One region of the Pseudonocardia autotrophica genome, then DNA from elsewhere that is predicted to be linked to it. Evidence: predicted binding sites of a transcription regulator. Region 1 holds the regulator's gene; each other region holds the start of a gene.
What was found. Region 1 encodes LexA, which represses DNA repair genes until DNA is damaged. Its sites were predicted from a motif close to CGAACACGTGTTCG; they were not measured.
Positions count from the first base shown of each region.

Region 2: a site for LexA is predicted at 1,332-1,345, ahead of Pdca_RS21540 (CoA transferase subunit A). Genes of this name have one in related genera too.
Region 3: a site for LexA is predicted at 1,750-1,763, ahead of recN (DNA repair protein RecN). Genes of this name have one in related genera too.

Region 1 covers NZ_AP018920.1:2,119,903-2,123,106, reverse strand. Annotated here, with positions in the region: gene Pdca_RS10185 (hypothetical protein) at 1-348, opposite strand, end outside; gene Pdca_RS35435 (hypothetical protein) at 544-828, opposite strand; gene lexA (transcriptional repressor LexA) at 1,041-1,775, shown strand; gene Pdca_RS10170 (hypothetical protein) at 2,008-3,081, opposite strand; gene hflX (GTPase HflX) at 3,183-3,204, opposite strand, start outside.
Region 2 covers NZ_AP018920.1:4,606,174-4,609,377, forward strand. Annotated here, with positions in the region: gene Pdca_RS21530 (HAD hydrolase-like protein) at 1-308, shown strand, start outside; gene Pdca_RS21535 (MOSC domain-containing protein) at 354-1,253, shown strand; gene Pdca_RS21540 (CoA transferase subunit A) at 1,390-2,133, shown strand; gene Pdca_RS21545 (3-oxoacid CoA-transferase subunit B) at 2,136-2,765, shown strand; gene Pdca_RS21550 (cytochrome P450 family protein) at 2,808-3,204, opposite strand, start outside.
Region 3 covers NZ_AP018920.1:4,288,131-4,291,334, reverse strand. Annotated here, with positions in the region: gene Pdca_RS20055 (TlyA family RNA methyltransferase) at 1-799, shown strand, start outside; gene Pdca_RS20050 (NAD kinase) at 796-1,719, shown strand; gene recN (DNA repair protein RecN) at 1,821-3,204, shown strand, end outside.

The DNA.
Region 1 (3,204 bases):
AGCGGCTCGTCCCGGTGTGACCGATGGGGCCAGTGGGGCCGGCTCCTGCACCGACGGCGGCCGGACCGGAGCCACGGTGCTGCCCTCGGCGGGCTCGCGCACGACGCCGCCGGACGGCACGGACGCCCCGGGAACGACCCCGGGCAGGGCCCACCGGACTGCGGCGCGGGCCGCGGCGGACCCGCGGGCCGGACGCGTGGCCCCTGCGCACGGCACCGCACGGGCGGATCCCGGCCGCTCCCGCAACCTGGTGGACACCGACCGCTGCCGCACCCCGGCGGCCGCTGCCCGGCCCGTCCCGCCGGCCCGTGGTTGCCGCGCCACCTCACGCACGTCGAGCTCCTGCATGGCTCCTCCTGCTCATCGAGGACCACCCGCCTGTTCCGGCGGAACGGTCACCGTCGACGGCGGCCACACCCGGCCGCGCGCCGTGCCCGATCCGGCCGGCCCTTCCCCGGGACCGGTCGAACGGACGTGCGAGCTGTCTAACACCGGACCCCGACAGAAATCGGATCGCCGCTGCTCAGCCCGCCCCGGCCGGGTTCAGTCGCCCGCCGGGCCCACGACGCCGACCGGCGGTGGCGACGCCGACACGGCCGCCGAGATCTCGGCGAGCAGGCCCAGCCCGACGACCGCCGTCGCCGAGGCGAGCCCGATCCCCAGACCCGCTGCGGCGCGCCGCAGCACGCCACCCGCCGGCTGCACCGGCCGTGCCGCCGGTGCCACCCGTGCCGCCGGTGCCACCTGCGCCGCCGGTGCCGACCGGACCGGCCGGAACTCCGCCGGTCGCCGCGTGCCCGACGGCCGGATCTCGGTCACCACACCCATGCCGCTCGCCCTTTCTGCCCGAACGGGCGCCCGCCTCGGACACCCGGCCACTCGAATCGAATCGATGTTCGATCGAACGCCTGTGCGAGTTTGTACCACCGGTGCCCGACGGAATCCACGACACGCGGGCGGTGAACTTCGAACGCATGTTTGGCGGACCGGCCGAAGGCGGCTAGTGTTCGTGCCGGTACATCCTCGAGGAGGCGAATGCGATGGCAGCGGACGAGTCCGGAGGCGGTGCGTCCCCCGGGCGGGGTTCCGCCAACGTCCGGGAGTTCCCCGAGCCCCCGGCCGACACACGCGGTCTGACCCCGCGACAGCGGAAGGTCCTGGCGGTGATCCGGGACTGGGTGGACCGTTACGGCTACCCGCCGAGCGTGCGGGAGATCGGCGACGCGGTGGGGCTCACCTCCACGTCGTCGGTGCACCACCAGTTGCGGACCTTGGAGCGCAAGGGTTTCCTGCGCAGGGATCCGAACCGCACCCGTGCGGTCGACGTGCGCAGCCCCGAGCAGGTCGGCGCAGGCGACGGAACCGACGCCGACACCGAGGCCAGCCGCTCGGAGCGGCCCGCTCCGGCGTTCGTGCCGCTGATCGGCGACATCGCCGCCGGTGGCCCGATCCTGGCCGAGCAGGCCGTGCAGGACGTGTTCCCACTCCCCCGGGAGATCGTCGGGGAGGGCACGCTCTTCCTGCTGAACGTCAAGGGTGACTCGATGGTCAACGCGGCGATCACCGACGGGGACTGGGTCGTCGTCCGGCAGCAGCCGGTCGCGGAGCAGGGCGAGGTGGTCGCGGCGATGATCGACGGCGAGGCCACGGTGAAGACGTTCCGCCGCAAGGACGGTCACATCTGGCTGATGCCGGCCAACGACGCCTACGAGCCAATCCCCGGGGACGACGCGTCGATCCTCGGCCGGGTCGTCGCGGTGCTGCGCCGCCTCTGATCATGCGCCGACTCCGATCATGCGCGGCCTGCGGGTTGCGCCGTCGCTGACCCGCGCCGCCGCTGATCGGCGTCGCTGCTGACCCGTGGTGCCGCTGATCTGCGCCACTCTTGATCGGCGCCACCTCTGACCTGCGCCACTTCTGACCTGCGCTGCCGCTGACCGCGCTGCTTCTGATCCGCGCCACCCTTGATCTGCGCCGCCTCCGATCCGCAGCCCGGGGGCGGCGCGGTCAGCGTCTGCGGCGGCCGTGCAGCGCCATCGCCCCCACACCGGCGAGCAGCACACCGACGACCACCGCCATTCCGGCGACGGCGGGCAGCCACGGTGGGAAGGAGCGGGCGTCGGGCGCCTCTGCGGGCTGTGCCCGGACCGGCGCCGCCGGTGCCGTGGCCGCGGCGACCGCGCCGGGGACCGTCCGGATACCCGCCGGTGCCAGTCCCCGCGTCTCGGTGCCGGAGTGCAGCGCCCCGCGGCCGTCCAGGGCGACCGCCTCGCCCTGTGCTTCGCCGGGCAACGGCACCTGCAACGGCGCCCCGCGCAGCGCCTCGACCAGGACGTCCCCGGTCACCGGGCCGTCGGGCAGCGGGAACAGCCACGCGTCGGTGTAGGTCCGCAGCGCCGCGGCCCGTCCGCCATCCGCGTCCGGCGGCCCCACGGCGCCGCCGGTGATCGTGCGGGTACCGATCGCCCCCAGCGGTCCACCGGCGGTCGCCGAGTACGGCAGGACGACGTCGGTGACCCGTTCCAGCTCCAGCGGCCGTCCCTCGGCGAGCGGTTCCGCGGGGCGGTACAGCCCGGCCGCACCGGAGGTCTTGTCCACGATCAGCGGGGTCCCGTCGTCGGCGACGAGCACCGCCTCGGCGTCCCGCGGGCCGTCCGGGTAGACGAGGTCGTAGGTACGGGGCGGCCTGTCGACCGGCAGCACGACCAGGCGCACCGACTCGCGGCGTGCCGTGTTGTCCCCGATGTCGGCGAGCCAGAGATCGCCGTCCGGTGAACGGCCGAGGTCCTCGACGTCGGTGACCCGCACCGGTGCGCTCCGCTCCCCCGTCACCGCGCAGCCGGCCGGATCGAGGGTGAACACCTGCGCGGTGCCGCCACCGTCGACGATCGCGTGGTAGCGCTGTGGCCGCTCCCCCGGCGCCCCCTCGGTGACGAGTCCGGAGAGTTCGGCCAGCCGCGGGTCGTCGATGGTGCACACCGGCTGCGGCTCGGCGACCGGCGGCGCTGCGGCCGACGGCCCCGGCACGGCACGCGCCTGCGCCGCCGCGGACGGTGTCGCGGCAGCCGCGGTGGCGGGCACCAGGCCGAGTGTCGCAGCCACCAGCGGCGCCGCGACCCGCCGGAACACCACCCGGGCACGACCGCCCGGTGCGCTCCGGGACCCGGCCGGGACCGCCCGGGTCAGCGCCCCGCCGCCGTCGCC
Region 2 (3,204 bases), 2.5 Mb from region 1:
GCAAGATCCTGGCCCACCACGGCTGGACCGACCTGTTCGCCGAGATCGTCGGCGACACCCGCACCGCGGACCGTCCGACCAAGGGCGCGGTCGTCGCCGAGGCGCTGCGCCGGCTCGGCGGGCCGACCGGTGCCGACGAGCCGTTGATGGTCGGCGACCGGCTGCACGACGTCGAGGGCGCGGCCGAGCACGGCCTGCGCTGCGTCGGCGCGGGCTGGGGCTACGCCGAGCCGGGCGAACTGGAGGCCGCGGGAGCCACCACGGTGTACGCATCCGCGGACGAACTGCGCACTGCTCTCCTCGGCTGAGGAACTCCTGGTCGGGCCCGGTTCGTGACCGGTAGACACACCGCCATGAGCGTCGTCTCCCTGCACCGGTACCCCGTGAAATCCATGCTCGGCGAGAGCCTCGACCGGGCCGCCGTGACCGCGCGCGGCCTGCTCGGGGACCGCGCGCTGGCCGTGTACGACGTCGAGTCCGGCACCGTCGCCAGCGCCAAGGTCCCGCGACTGTGGGCCGGGCTGCTGGACTTCTCCGCCCGGTTCGCCGCCGATCCGGAACCGGGACGGCCGCTGCCCGAGGTCGAGATCCGGTTCCCGGACGGGTCGATGCTGCGTTCCGACGACGCCGGGATCGACACCGCGCTCTCCAGCGCGCTCGGCCGGGAGGTGCGGCTGATCGCCGAGCCGCCCGAGGGCAGCCAGTTCGAGGAGGTGTGGCCGGAGATCGAGGGCCTGCCCATCGACCAGCTGGCACCCGAGCAGCTGATCGAGGGCACCACCGCCCGGCACGAGGCGACCGGCGAGCGGGTGAGCCGGTTCGACGTCTCGATGTTCGGTGCGCCCGGCACCTTCTTCGACCTCTCGACGCTGCACGTGCTCACCGAGTCCACCCTGGACCGGCTGCGCGAGCTCGCCCCGGACGCCGGCTTCGACGCGCGCAGGTACCGGCCGAACGTCGTGCTGCGCGGGGCCGACACCGGGTTCGTCGAGAACGACTGGCCGGGCCGGGAGTCGCTGATCGGCGGGGTCCGGGTGCGGTACTCGTTCGCCACCATGCGGTGCGTGATGACCACGCTCGCCCAGGGCGACCTCGAGCGGGACGCCGACACTCTGCGCACGATCGCGAAGCACAACCGGATCGAGATCCCGCAGATCGGCGGGGTGTGGGCGTGTGCGGGGGTGTACGCCGACGTCGTGACCGACGGAGAGATCACGGTCGGCGACGAGCACTCCGATCCGGTCGCCGGCTGATCCCACCCGCACGAACGGACCTCTCGCCGGTGTCGGCCCGCGAGGGGTCCGCTCGCATGCCGAGCTGTGTTCGCAGAACGAACATTTGTACGTAAGACGAACGTAGCGGTAGCGTGGCTCTCGACGGAGGTGCGTGATGGACAAGGTGGTGACATCCGCTGCGGAGGCGGTCGCCGACATCGGCGACGGCGCGTCGCTGGCGGTCGGCGGGTTCGGCATGTCCGGGGTTCCGACGGTGCTGATCGCAGCGCTGCTGGAGCAGGGCGCGACCGACCTGGAGACGATCTCGAACAATCTCGGCGTCGACGGGTTCGGCCTGGGCACCCTGCTCGCGGCCGGCCGGATCCGGCGCACGATCGGCTCCTACGTCGGCAACAACAAGGAGTTCGCCCGCCAGTACCTGGGCGGCGAACTGGAACTCGAACTCACCCCGCAGGGCACCCTGGCCGAACGGCTGCGTGCCGGCGGGGCCGGGATCCCGGCGTTCTTCACCCCTGCCGGGGTCGGCACCCTGGTCGCCGACGGCGGGCTGCCGTGGCGCTACGCATCCGACGGGTCGGTCGCGGTGATGTCACCGGCCAAGGAGGTCCGCGAGTTCGACGGCGTCTCCTACGTCCTCGAGCGCGCGCTGACCCCGGACTTCGGCCTGGTGCACGCCTGGAAGGGCGACCGGCACGGCAACCTGGTCTACCGGCGTTCCGCGCGGAACTTCAACCCGGACGCCGCCGCGGCCGGGCGGGTCACGATCGCCCAGGTCGAGCACCTGGTGGAGCCGGGCGAGCTCGATCCCGATCACGTGCACACCCCCGGCATCCACGTCCAGCGGGTGCTCCACGTACCCGGCGTCGAGAAGCCGGTCGAGTTCCGGACGGTGAGGTAGTCATGGCCTTGACACGCGACGAGATGGCCGCCCGGGTCGCCGACGAGCTGCCCGACGGCTCGTACGTCAATCTCGGCATCGGCATGCCCACCCTGGTCCCGGGGCACATCCCGGCCGACCGCACGGTGATCCTGCACTCGGAGAACGGGATCCTCGGCGTCGGCCCCTACCCGGCCGACGACGAGGTCGATCCCGACCTGATCAACGCGGGCAAGGAGACCGTCACCGTCAACGACGGCGCCGCCTACTTCGGCTCCTCGGACAGCTTCGCCCAGATCCGCGCCGGGAAGCTCGACGTCGCCGTGCTCGGCGGCATGCAGGTCGCCGCCAACGGCGATCTCGCCAACTGGGCCGTGCCCGGGAAGATGATCAAGGGGATGGGCGGCGCGATGGACCTCGTGCACGGCGCCCGCACCGTCATCGTGATGATGGACCACGTGTCCCGCGACGGCACGCCCAAGATCGTCGAGTCGTGCAGCCTGCCCATCACCGGGCTGGGCTGCGTCACCCGGATCGTCACCGATCTCGCCGTCATCGACGTCACCCCGGGCGGCCTCGCGCTGGTCGAGACCGCTCCCGGCGTCACCGCCGACGAGGTGCGGGAGAAGACCGGGGCACCACTGAGCGGCTGACCGTACTCGCGGACGGGCCGCCCGGCCCGTCCGCGAACGGGATCAGGCGCTGCGCGGCCCCATCGTCACCGGCATCCTCGACAGCCCCCGGACCAGCGTCGACTCCCGGTAGACCAGCTCGTCGAGGCCGACCGCGAGCGCCAGCTCCGGGCGATCGGCGAACAGCCGTCCGATCGCGACCCGGCCCTCCAGCCGGGCCAGCTGGGCACCGAGGCAGAAGTGGATGCCGTGCCCGAAGAACACCCCGCCGGAGGCGTCCCGGGTGATGTCGAGCCGGTCCGGCTCGGGCATCCAGTCGGCGTCCCGGTTGGCGGCGGCCAGCCCGAGCATGACCATCTCGCCGGCCGGGATGGTCACGCCGGAGTAGGTGACGTCCTCCGCGGTGAACCGGATCGGGGCCTGCGAGACGGGAGAGTCGAACCGCAGGAACTCCTCGACC
Region 3 (3,204 bases), 2.2 Mb from region 1:
GCTGGACGCCGAGCTCGTCCGGCGCAAACTCGCCAGGTCCCGGGGCCAGGCCGCCGAGTTCATCGCGGCCGGCCGGGTCACGGTCAACGGGATGCCCGCCGCGAAGCCCGCGACGGTCGTGGAACGGGATGCGCCGGTGGTCGTCCGGCCCGACGACGACGGCCCGGAGTGGGCCTCGCGCGGCGCGAAGAAACTCCTCGGCGCGCTCGACGCCTTCACCACCGTCGACCCGGCGGGGCGGCGCTGCCTGGACGCCGGAGCCTCCACCGGCGGCTTCACCGACGTGCTGCTCGAGCGCGGGGCACGCGAGGTCGTCGCCGTCGACGTCGGCTACGGCCAGCTCGTCTGGCGGCTGCAGTCCGACGAGCGGGTCCGGGTGCACGACCGCACCAACGTCCGCGCGCTGGAACCGGAGCAGATCGGCGGACCCGTGGACCTGACCGTCGCCGACCTGTCGTTCATCTCGTTGCGGACCGTGTTGCCGGCGCTCGCCGCGTGCACCGCCCCCGGCGGGGACCTCCTCCCGATGGTCAAACCGCAGTTCGAGGTCGGCAAGGCGCGGCTCGGCTCCGGCGGCGTCGTCCGCGATCCCGGACTGCGGACCGACGCGCTGCACGGTGTCGCCGCCGCGGCCGGTGAGCACGGCCTGCAGGTGCTCGGCGCCGTGGCCAGCCCGCTGCCCGGCCCGTCCGGCAACGTCGAGTACTTCCTGCACCTGCGACGCCCCGACGGCGACCCCGGGCCCGGTCCCGAGCTCGAACCGATGCTGGCCGCGGCCGTCGCGGACGGACCCGCATGAGGGAGGTCCTGCTCGTCCTGCACACCGGGCGTCCGGCCAACCGCAAGACGGCCCTGCGGGTGATGGGCGAACTCGGCGGACTGGGCCTGCGGACCCGGGTACTGGCCGACGAGTGGGCCGAGATCGGCGCCGATCCCGATGTCCCGGCGCACCTCGCCCCGGTACAGGTGTCGGCCGGCCCGGACTGCGCGACCGGTGCGGAGGCCGTCCTCGTCCTCGGCGGCGACGGGACGCTGTTGCGCGCCGCGGATCTCGCGCGCCCGTCCGGGGTGCCGCTGCTCGGGGTGAACCTGGGGCACGTCGGGTTCCTCGCCGAGGCCGAGGAGGACACCCTCGACGAGGCGCTCGACAAGCTCGCCGCGGGCGCCTACGAGGTCGAGGAGCGGACCACGCTGGAGGCGGTGGTACGGGCCAACGGGCACGTGCTGGGCCGGACCTGGGCGCTGAACGAGGCCGTCGTCGAGAAGACCACCCGAGGCCGGATCCTGGAGGTCGTGCTGGAGGTGGACGGCCGGCCGGTGTCGTCGTTCGGCTGCGACGGCGTGCTGTGCTCCACCCCGACCGGCTCGACCGCGTACGCGTTCTCCGCGGGCGGCCCACTGATCTGGCCACAGGTTCAGGCCCTGCTGGTGGTCCCGAGCAACGCGCACGCACTCTTCGCCCGGCCGCTGGTGATCGCACCGGACAGCGCGGTCGCGATCGAGGTCTCCGCCGAGGGGCCGCCCGCGGTGCTCGACTGCGACGGACGACGGACGATCGCGGTGCCGCCGGGAGCTCGGGTCGAGCTGACCCGGGCCGCCGAGCCGGTGCGGATGGTGCGGCTGGCGGCGCAGCCCTTCGCGGACCGGCTGGTCCGCAAGTTCGATCTTCCGGTCCGCGGCTGGCGCGGCGCACAGCAACGGCGGTCCTCGAACACCTGATCGACCGCTCGCCGCACGGATCCGACCGTACGAACACATGTTCGCCCCTGATCGCGTGTCGGCGATGTTTTCCGTCGGGGTTCGAACGTATGGTCCCACCCATGTTGGCCGAGATGCGGATCCAGGGCCTCGGAGTGATCGACGACGCGACCCTGGAGCTCGACCCGGGCCTGACCGTGCTGACCGGTGAGACGGGTGCGGGAAAGACCATGGTCGTGACCGGGCTGAACCTGCTCGGTGGCGGTCGCGCGGAATCGTCGAGGGTGTCGTCCGGGGCCCGGCGGGCGGTGGTCGAGGGTCGCTTCGCGGCGTCGCCGGGTGCGCTCGAGCTGGCCGAGGAGGTCGGCGCCGAACCGGACGAAGACGGTACGTTGATCGCCGCGCGCACCGTCTCCGCCGACGGGCGGTCACGGGCCCACCTCGGTGGCCGGTCGGTGCCGGTCGGGGTACTCGGCAGGCTGGCCGAGGCGCAGCTGGCGGTGCACGGGCAGAACGACCAGCTGCGGTTGCTGCGCAGCTCCGACCAGCGGGCGCTGCTCGACCGGTTCGCCGGCGAACCGGTGGCGGTCCCGCTGGCCGCGTACCGGGCGATCCGCACCGAATGGACCGGTGTGATCGCCGAGCTGTCCGAGCGCCGGGGCAACGCCCGCCGGCTGGCCCAGGAGGCCGACATGCTGCGGCACGGTCTGGCCGAGATCGAGTCGGTGGATCCGCAGCCGGGGGAGGATCGTGAGCTCGTCGAGCTGGGCCGCCGGATGACCGAGGCCGATGACCTGCGCGCCGCCGCGGAGACCGCGCGGGCCGCGTTGTCCGGGCCGGACGACGGAGAGCTTCCCGGCGCGATCGGGCTGGTCGGGCAGGCGCGCTCGCTCACCGAGGGCAGCGGCGATCCGGCGCTGCAGGAACTGGGGCCACGGCTCGCGGAGGTGCTCGCGATCCTGGCCGACACCGGCGCCGAGCTCTCCGGGTACCTGGACCGGCTCGACGCGGATCCGGAACGGCTCGAACAGGTGCTCGCCCGGCAGGCCGAGCTGCGTTCGCTCACCCGCAAGTACGCCGGCGACACCGACGGGGTGCTGGAGTGGGCGCGCACCGCCCGCGAGCGGCTGAGCGGTCTCGACACCTCCGACGACGCGCTGGCCGCACTCGCCGCCCGCCGGGACGAGCTGGCCGCCGAGCTGGCTCAGCACGCGGCCGCGGTGACCGCGGCACGCACCGAGGCCGCCGGGCGGCTGGCGGAGGCCACCACCGCCGAGCTCGCGGGTCTCGCGATGCGCGACGCCCGGCTGCAGGTCGGTGTCGCGCCGCGCCCGGCCGGCGACTCCGGCCCGGTGCTGGTGGTCGACGGCCGCGAGTGCCACGCCGGCTCCGGCGGCGTCGACGAGATCGAGATCCGGCTCGTCGCGCACGCCGGTGCCGCGGCTCAGCCACTGCACAAGGGGGCATCGGGCGGCGAGCTGTCCCGGGTGATGCTCGCGCTCGAGG